DNA from 3 places in the Stenotrophomonas sp. STEN054 genome. Region 3 is predicted to be linked to each of the others. Evidence: predicted binding sites of a transcription regulator. Region 3 holds the regulator's gene; each other region holds the start of a gene.

Region 1 (3,276 bases), on a different contig from region 3:
GTCGGGTCCAGGATGCCGAACTGCAGCATGTCGCCGAACTCGCCGGTAGCGGCGTTATAGCCGAAGCTGCCAGTGCCTTCCTTGACCTTGTTGATGATGACCGACGGTTCTTCACCGGCGTTGGCCACGATTTCGCGCAGCGGGGCTTCCATCGCACGCAGGGCGATCTGGATGCCGTGGTTCTGGTCTTCGTTGGCACCCTTCAGGCCAGCCAGCGAGGTGACCGCACGGACCAGGGCAACGCCGCCGCCCGGGACCACGCCTTCTTCAACGGCTGCACGGGTGGCGTGCAGGGCGTCGTCGACGCGATCCTTCTTTTCCTTCATTTCGATTTCGGTCGAAGCGCCGACCTTGATCACGGCAACGCCGCCGGCCAGCTTGGCCACGCGTTCCTGCAGCTTTTCGCGGTCGTAATCCGAGGAGGTGTCCTGGATCTGGGTCTTGATCTGGCCGACGCGTGCGTCGACGGCAGCCTTGTCACCCACGCCATCGATGATGGTGGTGTTTTCCTTGGAAACCTGCACCTTCTTGGCGCGGCCGAGGTCCTTGATGGTAGCCTTTTCCAGCGACAGGCCAACTTCTTCGGAGATCACGGTGCCGCCGGTCAGCACGGCCATGTCTTCCAGCATCGCCTTGCGACGGTCGCCGAAGCCCGGAGCCTTGACGGCCACGACCTTGACGATGCCACGGATGGTGTTGACGACCAGGGTAGCCAGGGCTTCGCCTTCGACTTCTTCGGCAACGATCAGCAGCGGCTTGCCGGCCTTGGCGACGCCTTCCAGCACCGGCAGCAGGTCACGGACGTTGGAGATCTTCTTGTCGTGCAGCAGGATGAACGGGTCATCCAGGTCAGCGGTCTGCGACTGCTGGTTGTTGATGAAGTACGGGGACAGGTAGCCGCGGTCGAACTGCATGCCCTTGACCACGTCCAGCTCGTTGTCCAGGCCCGAGCCTTCTTCAACGGTGATCACGCCTTCCTTGCCGACTTCCTTCATCGCGTCAGCGATGATCTGGCCGATCGACTCGTCCGAGTTGGCCGAGATGGTACCGACCTGGGCGATCGCCTTGTCGTCGGCGGTCGGCTTGGAGATGGTCTTCAGCTCGGCGACGGCGGCCACGACGGCCTTGTCGATACCACGCTTCAGGTCCATCGGGTTCATGCCGGCGGCCACGGCCTTGGCGCCTTCGCGGATCAGGGCCTGGGCCAGCACGGTGGCGGTGGTGGTGCCGTCGCCAGCGTCGTCGTTGGTGCGGGAAGCAACTTCCTTCACCATCTGCGCGCCCATGTTCTCGAACTTGTCAGCCAGTTCGATTTCCTTGGCGACGGAGACGCCGTCCTTGGTGATGGTCGGAGCGCCGAAGCTCTTTTCCAGCACGACGTTGCGGCCCTTCGGGCCCAGGGTGGCCTTGACGGCATTGGCGAGAACGTTGACGCCGCGCACCATGCGCGAACGGGCGTCTTCACCGAAACGAATATCCTTGGCAGCCATGTGCAGTTACCTCATTGGTAGCGCCGGGCCATGCCCGGCGGCTGGGTGTTGGAATCAGGGGATAAAACAGGTCGCGCCGAGGCTCAGCCGATGATGGCGAGCACGTCGTCTTCGCGCAGGACCTTGTACTCGACGCCTTCGCTCTTGTACGAGCTGCCGGCGTACTGGCCGTAGATGACCTTGTCGCCAACCTTCAGCGAGGGAGCGCGCACGGTGCCGTTGTCCAGGGCCTTGCCCGGGCCGACGGCGACGACTTCACCCTTGGTCGACTTTTCCTTGGCCGAATCCGGAATGACGATGCCACCGGCGGAGATTTCGTCAGCTTCGATCGGCTTGACCACAACGCGGTCGTGCAGCGGCTTGATGTTCATAGGGACCTCTTAAGTTGTTGATTGGTCTAAAAAAGTCCGGCGATGTTAGCACTCACCCCAGGTGACTGCCAGCATTGCTCGCGAAAAAACCCGACAGGTCGGGAGCAGGACAGAGATGGAGCTGCCCGACGACCTTTCAAGCCCCGCGGAAGAAAAAATTTCGACGGTGCACTGCGGCGGCGAACAGACGATCGCACCGACGGGTTTCGGCAATTTTGGTGAACTACGTCGCAGTGTCAGATATCTGACGTTCAGTTACGGCAAAGTGTCACGCGTTCGGCCTTAGGCTCGCCCGGCATTCCCAATCACAAGGAGTAGTCGATGCGATTGCTGTCCCCGCTCGCCGCCGCCTGCCTGCTGGCGCTGGTCGCCGCGCCGGCCCAGGCCGAGGTCTTCATCAACGAACTGCACTACGACGACAGCACCCCGGCCGGTGACGTCGGCGAAGCCATCGAAGTGGTCGCCACCGCCGGCGAGGACCTGTCCGGCTACCGCCTGTACCTGTACAACGGCGCCAATGCCTCGGCCGCCGTGGTCTACGACAACAAGCCCGTCCCGGCTGGCAGCGCCGCCGGCTGCGGCAGCGCCGCGATCGCCGTGGCCACCTACCCGACCAACGGCCTGCAGAACGGCCCCAACGACGGCATCGCCCTGGTCGACGCCAGCGGCAAGGTGGTCCAGTTCCTCAGCTACGAGGGCGCCATCACCGCCTCCGGTGGCCCCGCCGCCGGCATGACCAGCCAGAACATCCCGGTTGCCGAAACCAACAGCACCACCCCGGGCACCTCGCTGCAGCTGACCGGCAGCGGCAGCCAGTACGCCCACTTCACCTGGGCCGAATCGGCCGGTGAGACCTTCGGCCGCTGCAACAACAACCAGACCTTCAGCGGCGGTGGCGGCACCCCGGGCGGCCCGAACACACCGCCGTCGGTGACCACCACGACCCCGGCACAGGGCAGCAGCACCTTCCCGGCCGCGGCCGATCTGGAAGTAGTGTTCAGCGAGACGGTGAACCTGGCCAGCGGCGCCTTCGCCCTGAGCTGCGGTACCTCCGGCAGCGTGCCGCTGACCTGGCCGGCCAGCGGGAAGACCGTGAAGCTGTCCACCAACACCGCCCTGGTGGCCGGTGAGGCCTGCCGCTTCGACATCCGCGCCTCGCGCATCACCGACAGCCAGGGTGCACGCCCGGCCGCCGACAGCCGCATCGCCTTCACCGTGGCCAGCACCACCGGCAACCCGGACCCGGGCAATCCGGACCCCGGCAATCCCGGCAACCCGGGCACCCCGGCGGGCTACTACTCCAAGGTGAACACCTCCAGCCCGAGCCAGCTGCGCTGCTCGCTGCACGAGACCATCAAAGGCCACACCGCTTACCCGTACAGCGGCTCGGGCACCAGCACCTGGACCATCCTGGA
Region 2 (3,276 bases), on a different contig from region 3:
CTGAGCAACCAGGTGAACGTCTACAACGAGAGCCAGTACCTGAAGGACCGCCGCCAGGACAGCGCGGGCCTGGTGCACACCTTCGGCATGGATTTCTACCCGGCGCAGGGCTGGAACCTTGGCTTCACCCTGATGGACGGCGAGCTGGAATCCACGGTGGGCCGCATCAACCGCCGTGCGTACAGCGTCAGCGGTGGCCGCACCGATGCGGTGGCGCAGTGGAGCAGCAAACTGGAGTACCGCCGCGACAGCGGTGCCGAACAGCGCGAGCAGTGGGTGACCACCAACCGGCTGCTTTACAAGCTCAACGAAGACTGGCGCTTCGCCCTGCGCGCGAACTACGCCGACACCCAGGACCGGATCAATCCGGTGGCCGATGCCAAGCTGGTGGAAACCAATGTCGGCTTCGCCTGGCGCCCGCACGACAACACGCGCTGGGCCGGCTTCGGCAAGTTCACCTACCTTTATGACGTGGCCTCTCTGGGCCAGGAAGGCGGCAACCTGTACGACCAACGTTCACAGGTGCTGTCGCTGGAGGGCATCCGCCAGATCGGCGAGCGCTGGGAAATGGCTGCCAAGCTGGCCTCGCGCTGGGGCGACTACCGCACCGGCCGCGGTGAGGGCGCCTGGCTGGACAGCCGCGCCGACTTCGCCGCCCTGCAGCTGCGCTACCGCCTGTTCGCGGAGTGGGAAGGGCTGGCCGAGCACCGCTGGCTGAAGGTGCGCGAGGGCGGCGTGCGCAAGGGCTGGCTGCTGGGCGTGGACCGGCGGGTGGGCGAGAACTTCAAGGTCGGCGTGGGCTACAACTTCACCGAGTTCAGCGACGACATGACCGAGCTGAGGTACGACCAGAAGGGCTTCTTCCTGAACTTGGCCGGTTACTACTGAGGCCGCCCGAGGGCGGCCATGCGGCCTTGGGCTGAACGACCGGCAACATTGCCGGGCTGAATGGGGTGGCGCCGTGGGATTTTGCGGCCCAAAACGACCATTCATGCACCTTATTCTCTTCAAGTGATTGATTTGGAAGGTGTTCTTCCATGGTCGAGCCTGCTCGCCATTGTCATCAATTCGCGATAGGGTAGGGATGTTGAATCGCCCAGTGTTCTGTTCGCGGAACACTGGAACTTCCTCCCGCTTTAGCAGTCCAAAAGCCGGACTGCTAAGATGAGCCCTATGAGCCAGAACACCTCTACTGCCCTTGTGGCAAACAATCTCCCGATTCCCAGTGCGCTCGGTTCGCTGGACGCCTACATCGGTGCCGTGCACCAGATTCCGGTGCTGTCGGTCGATGACGAACAGGACCTGGCCCGTCGTTTCCGCGACGGTGACGATCTGGACGCCGCACGTGAGCTGGTGCATTCGCACCTGCGCTTCGTGGTGCACGTGGCCCGCGGTTACAACGGCTACGGTCTTGCGCTGGGCGACCTGATCCAGGAAGGCAACATCGGCCTGATGAAGGCGGTCAAGCGCTTCGACCCCGACATGGGCGTGCGCCTGGTGTCCTTCGCCGTGCATTGGATCCGTGCCGAAATGCACGAGTTCATCCTCAAGAACTGGCGCATCGTCAAGGTCGCCACGACCAAGGCGCAGCGCAAGCTGTTCTTCAACCTGCGCAGGTCGAAGACGCGCCTGGGCTGGATGAACGCGGCCGAAGTCAGCGCCGTCGCCAAGGATCTGAACGTGTCCGAGCGCGAGGTCATGGAAATGGAATCGCGCCTGTCCGGTCGCGATATCGGTTTCGATGCGCCGACCGACGAAGACAATGATCATGCGCCGCCGTCGCCGGCTGCGTTCCTGGTGTCCGACGATGAAGATCCGTCGATGGCTTACGAGCGCGAGGACAGCGAAGACAACCAGATGCAGCTGCTGCGCGAAGGCCTGGCCGAGCTGGATGCCCGCTCGCGCGACATCATCCGCCGCCGCTGGCTGGATGCCGACAGCAAGGTGACGCTGCAGGAACTGGCTGATGAGTACGGGGTGTCTGCCGAGCGCATCCGCCAGGTTGAAGCGAACGCGCTGAAGAAGATGAAGGCGCTGTTCACTGCGTAAGCGGGAGGCGTTGGAATGAGGAAAGGCCCGGCAATGCCGGGCCTTTCTGTTTGTGGGGCTCATCCACGCATGGCGTGGATCTACTGACGCCGGGCGAGCCTCAGCCCTCGCGTGCGATCGCGCGCCAGCCGATGTCGGTGCGGTGGAACTCGTTGGCCCAGGTCACCTTGGCCACGCCGGCATAGGCACTGGCCTGCGCGTCGCGCACGCTGTCGCCCAGCGCGGCCACGCACAGCACGCGGCCGCCGGCGCTGAGCACCTGGCCCTCTGCATCCAGCGTGGTGCCAGCATGGAACACCTTGGCATTGGCGGGCACGTCGTCCAGGCCGGAGATCACCTCACCGGTGATCGGCGCTTCCGGATAAGGCTTGGCGGCCAGCACGACGCCCAGCGATGGGCGCGGATCCCACTGCGCGTCCAGCTGGTCCAGGCGGCCATCGATGGCCGCTTCCACCAGGTCCACCAGGTCTGACTGCAGGCGCAGCATCACCGGCTGGGTTTCCGGGTCGCCGAAGCGCACGTTGAACTCGATTACCTTCGGCGCGCCGCTGGCATCGATCATCAGGCCGGCATAGAGGAAGCCGGTGAACGGGATGCCGTCGGCGATCATGCCCTGCACGGTCGGGTTCACCACCTCGCGCATCACCCGCGCGTGCACCTCCGGCGTCACCACCGGCGCGGGCGAGTAGGCGCCCATGCCACCGGTGTTCGGGCCGGTGTCGCCGTCGCCGACGCGCTTGTGGTCCTGCGAGGTGGCCATCGGCAGCGCGTGCACGCCGTCGACCATCGAAATGAAGCTGGCTTCCTCACCATCGAGGAATTCCTCGATGACCACGCGCGCGCCGGCATCGCCGAAGGCGTTGCCCGAGAGCATGTCACGTACCGCGTCCTCGGCCTCGGCCTGGGTCATCGCCACGATCACGCCCTTGCCGGCGGCCAGGCCATCTGCCTTGACCACGATCGGTGCGCCCTTCTCGCGGATGTAGGCCAGCGCAGCGTCCACCTCGGTGTGCACGGCGTAGAAGGCGGTGGGGATGTTGTGGCGGGCCAGGAAATCCTTGGCGTAGGCCTTGCTGCCTTCCAGCTGCGCGGCGGCGGCGGTCGGCCCGAAGATGCGCAGGCCGGCGGCGCGGAAGCGGTCGACCACGCCGGCCACCAGCGGCACTTCCGGGCCGACCACGGTCAGCGCCACGCCTTCGGCCTGGGCCAGCGCCAGCAGGCCGTCGA
Region 3 (3,276 bases):
ACTGAGCACCTCGGCCTGCACGCGCCAGGCGGCGGCAGCCTTCTCGATCTCACCGGCCAGGCGCTGCAGGCGCTCGTCGGCACCGCGCAGCTGTTCCACTTCGGCATGCATGCGTTCGCGCTGCGCGCCCAGCTCGTCCATCGGCACGCGGTGCTTGCGGGCCAGGTCGTGCAGGCGGCCGAGGCGGCGCTCGTTTTCTTCGAACTGCTCCGGGTCGGCATCGAGGTCGTCGTGCACGCGGTCCAGCAGCGACAGGGCTTCGTGCAGCTGGATCGAGGCGTTCTCGATCAGGCCGTCCACGTCGCCCAGGCGCGGGTCGTGTTCGATCAGTCGCGACAGTTCGTGGCGCACCTGCTGCAGCAGGTCCATGGCCGAGCTGCCGTCGTCGCCATTGAGCTGGTTGCTGGCCGCCTGGCAGGCGCTCAGCAGGGCGCTGGCGTGGGCCTGGCGGCGGTGGCTGGCACCCAGCGCGACAATCGACTCGGGTTCCAGGTCTTCGCGGTCCAGCTCGCGCAGCTGGTGTTCGAGGAAGCCGATGCGGTCGGAAACGTCGCCCTGTTGCGACAGGGCCAGCGATTCATCGACCAGGGTCTGCCAGGCCGCAGCGGCGCGGCGCACCTGGCGGCGCTCGTCCTCGTTGCGGGCATAGGCATCCAGCAAGGCCAGCTGCGACGGGCGCGTCAGCAGGGCCTGCTGCTCGTGCTGGCCATGGATTTCCACCAGCCGCCCCGCCAGATCGGCCAGCTGCGCCAGGGTCACCGGGCGGCCGTTGATCCACGAGCGCGAGCCGCCATCGGCGCGGATCACCCGGCGCAGCTGGCACTGGTCCTCGTCGTCCAGCTCGTTGTCGGCCAGCCACTGGCGCGCGGCCTGCAGCTGGTCCAGGGCGAACTCGGCCGACAGCTCGGCACGGGCGGCGCCATGGCGGACCACGCCGCTGTCGGCACGCAGGCCGGACAGGAAGCCGAGCGCGTCGACCATCAGCGACTTGCCGGCGCCGGTCTCGCCGGAAACGACGGTCATGCCCGGCCCGAACTCCAGCTCGGTAGCGCGGACGACGGCAAAATCCTTGATCGAAAGATGTCTGAGCATGGGTACAGGGGTGTCTGAGCCGCGCAACGCTAGCACGCGCGGCGGGGTGGTCCAACGACTTGCCAAGGCGACGCACCGCCATTATCTAGTCTCCGTGTCTCACAGGTTGATTCCATGCACGGTTCCGCTGACCAGCTTGCCCCGCGTGCGCGCCATCTATTGCGCACGCTGATCGCGCGTTACATCCAGGACGGTGAGCCGGTCGGCTCGCAGACGCTGGCGCGCGTGGCAGGCCTGGAGGTCAGCCCGGCCACCATCCGCAACATTCTGGGCGACCTGGAGGACCTGGGCCTGCTGGCGTCGCCGCATACCTCGGCCGGGCGCATCCCGACCGCGCACGGCTACCGGGTGTTCGTCGACAGCCTGCTGCAGATGCAGCCGCCGGGCGAGGGCGAACTGGCCCGCCTGCGCCATGAGCTGGCCGGTGGCGGCAGCACCCAGGCCCTGCTCGGCAGCGCCTCGGAGCTGCTGTCGGCGATGAGCCACTTCGTCGGCGTGGTCAGCGCGCCGCGGCGCGAGCAGTTCGCCTTCCGCCAGATCGATTTCGTAGCCCTGGACGGCCGCCGGGTGCTGGCGATCCTGGTGTTTGCCGACAACGAGGTGCAGAACCGGGTCATCGAGACCCGCCAGGGCTTCGAGCCGGGTCAGCTGGAACAGGTGGCCAACTACCTCAACGCCCATTTCGCCGGGCTGCCGCTGGCCGAGATCCGCACCCGCTTGCTGCTGGAGCTGCGCGACGCCCGGTCCGAGCTGGAACAGCTGCTGGCGCACAGCATCGAGCTGGCCGAGCAGGCCCTGCAGCCACCGGCCGACGACATGCTGGTAGCCGGGCAGACCCGGTTGATGGGGGTGCAGGACCTGTCGGACCTGGAGCGCCTGCGCGAGCTGTTCGAGCTGTTCTCCAGCAAGCGCGAGATCCTGCAGCTGCTGGAGCGGACGATCCAGGCCCCAGGCGTGCGCATCTTCATCGGCGAAGAGACCGGGATGATGCCGCTGCAGGGGGTCTCGCTGGTCACCGCGCCCTACACCGCCAACGGCCAGGTGCTGGGCGTGCTGGGGGTGATCGGGCCCAAGCGGATGGCCTACGACCGGATGATTCCACTGGTCCAGGCCACCGCGGACGTGCTCGGGGCGGCCTTTTCGCCGCCGGGACGCGGTCCGGGGCCGGCAGACGCTTGAAACGCAGCATCCCGCCCACACTAGGGTGGGTGGAGGCGGAGAGTGACCGCCAGGGACCCAGACATGAACCAAGAACAGCCAGATATCGAAGCCCAGCAGAGCGCCGCCGATGCGGCCGCTGCCGCGGGCACCCATGACGAAGTGGAGCGCCTGCGCGCCGAAGTCGAGCAGGTCAAGGCCGATGCGCTGCGTGAGCGCGCCGACCTGGAGAACCAGCGCAAGCGCGTGGCCCGCGACATCGAGCAGGCGCGCAAGTTCGCCAACGAGAAGCTGCTGGGCGAGCTGCTGCCGGTGTTTGACAGCCTGGATGCCGGCCTGAAGGCCGCCGGCGACGATGCCAACCCGCTGCGCGAGGGGCTGGAGATGACCTACAGGCAGCTGCTGAAGGTCGCCGCCGACAACGGACTGGTCCTGCTGGACCCGACCGGCCAGGCATTCAACCCGGAACACCACCAGGCCATCAGCCAGGTGCCGGCCCCCGACGCGGCCCCGGGCAGCGTGGTGACCGTGTTCCAGAAGGGCTACCTGCTCAACGAGCGCCTGCTGCGGCCGGCGCTGGTGGTGGTGGCTGCCGACTGACGCGCCGGGCCGGCAACGGCCCATCGCCGTCAGGTAGCCGGGCCAGGCCCGGCGCACTTTGAACGGTTGAACACAGCGTTCGGGGGATGGCTTGAATGTTCCACGAGCCTCCCCCACATCCCATTCATCCACCGGCCGACCGGCCGGATTGACACCAACAAGCATTCTTCAGGAGTCTCCCCCATGGGCAAGATCATTGGTATCGACCTCGGCACCACCAACTCGTGCGTGGCGATCATGGACGGCGGCAAGGCCCGCGTCATCGAGAATTCGGAAGGCGATCGCACCACCCCGTCGATCGTCGCCTACACCAAGGACGGCGAAGTCCTGGTCGGCGCCTCGGCCAAGCGTCAGGCCGTCACCAACCCCAAGAACACCTTCTACGCGGTGAAGCGCCTGATCGGCCGCAAGTTCACCGACGCTGAA

What was found. The regulator HrcA, encoded in region 3, represses chaperone genes, less so after heat shock. The targets are predictions, from matches to a motif close to TTNGCACTCNNNNNNNNNGAGTGCNAA.
Region 1: the regulator HrcA is predicted to act here: its motif matches at 1,907-1,933, upstream of AC1VXD_RS07055 (co-chaperone GroES).
Region 2: the regulator HrcA is predicted to act here: its motif matches at 1,137-1,163, upstream of rpoH (RNA polymerase sigma factor RpoH).

What each region holds. Positions count from the first base shown of each region.
Region 1 is NZ_JBXFWG010000013.1:4,284-7,559, reverse strand. It holds gene groL (chaperonin GroEL) at 1-1,490, opposite strand, end outside; gene AC1VXD_RS07055 (co-chaperone GroES) at 1,574-1,861, opposite strand; gene AC1VXD_RS07050 (endonuclease) at 2,183-3,276, shown strand, end outside.
Region 2 is NZ_JBXFWG010000004.1:26,712-29,987, reverse strand. It holds gene AC1VXD_RS02415 (TonB-dependent receptor) at 1-888, shown strand, start outside; gene rpoH (RNA polymerase sigma factor RpoH) at 1,174-2,049, shown strand; gene purD (phosphoribosylamine--glycine ligase) at 2,150-3,276, opposite strand, start outside.
Region 3 is NZ_JBXFWG010000018.1:47,491-50,766, forward strand. It holds gene recN (DNA repair protein RecN) at 1-1,092, opposite strand, end outside; gene hrcA (heat-inducible transcriptional repressor HrcA) at 1,207-2,271, shown strand; gene grpE (nucleotide exchange factor GrpE) at 2,335-2,850, shown strand; gene dnaK (molecular chaperone DnaK) at 3,034-3,276, shown strand, end outside.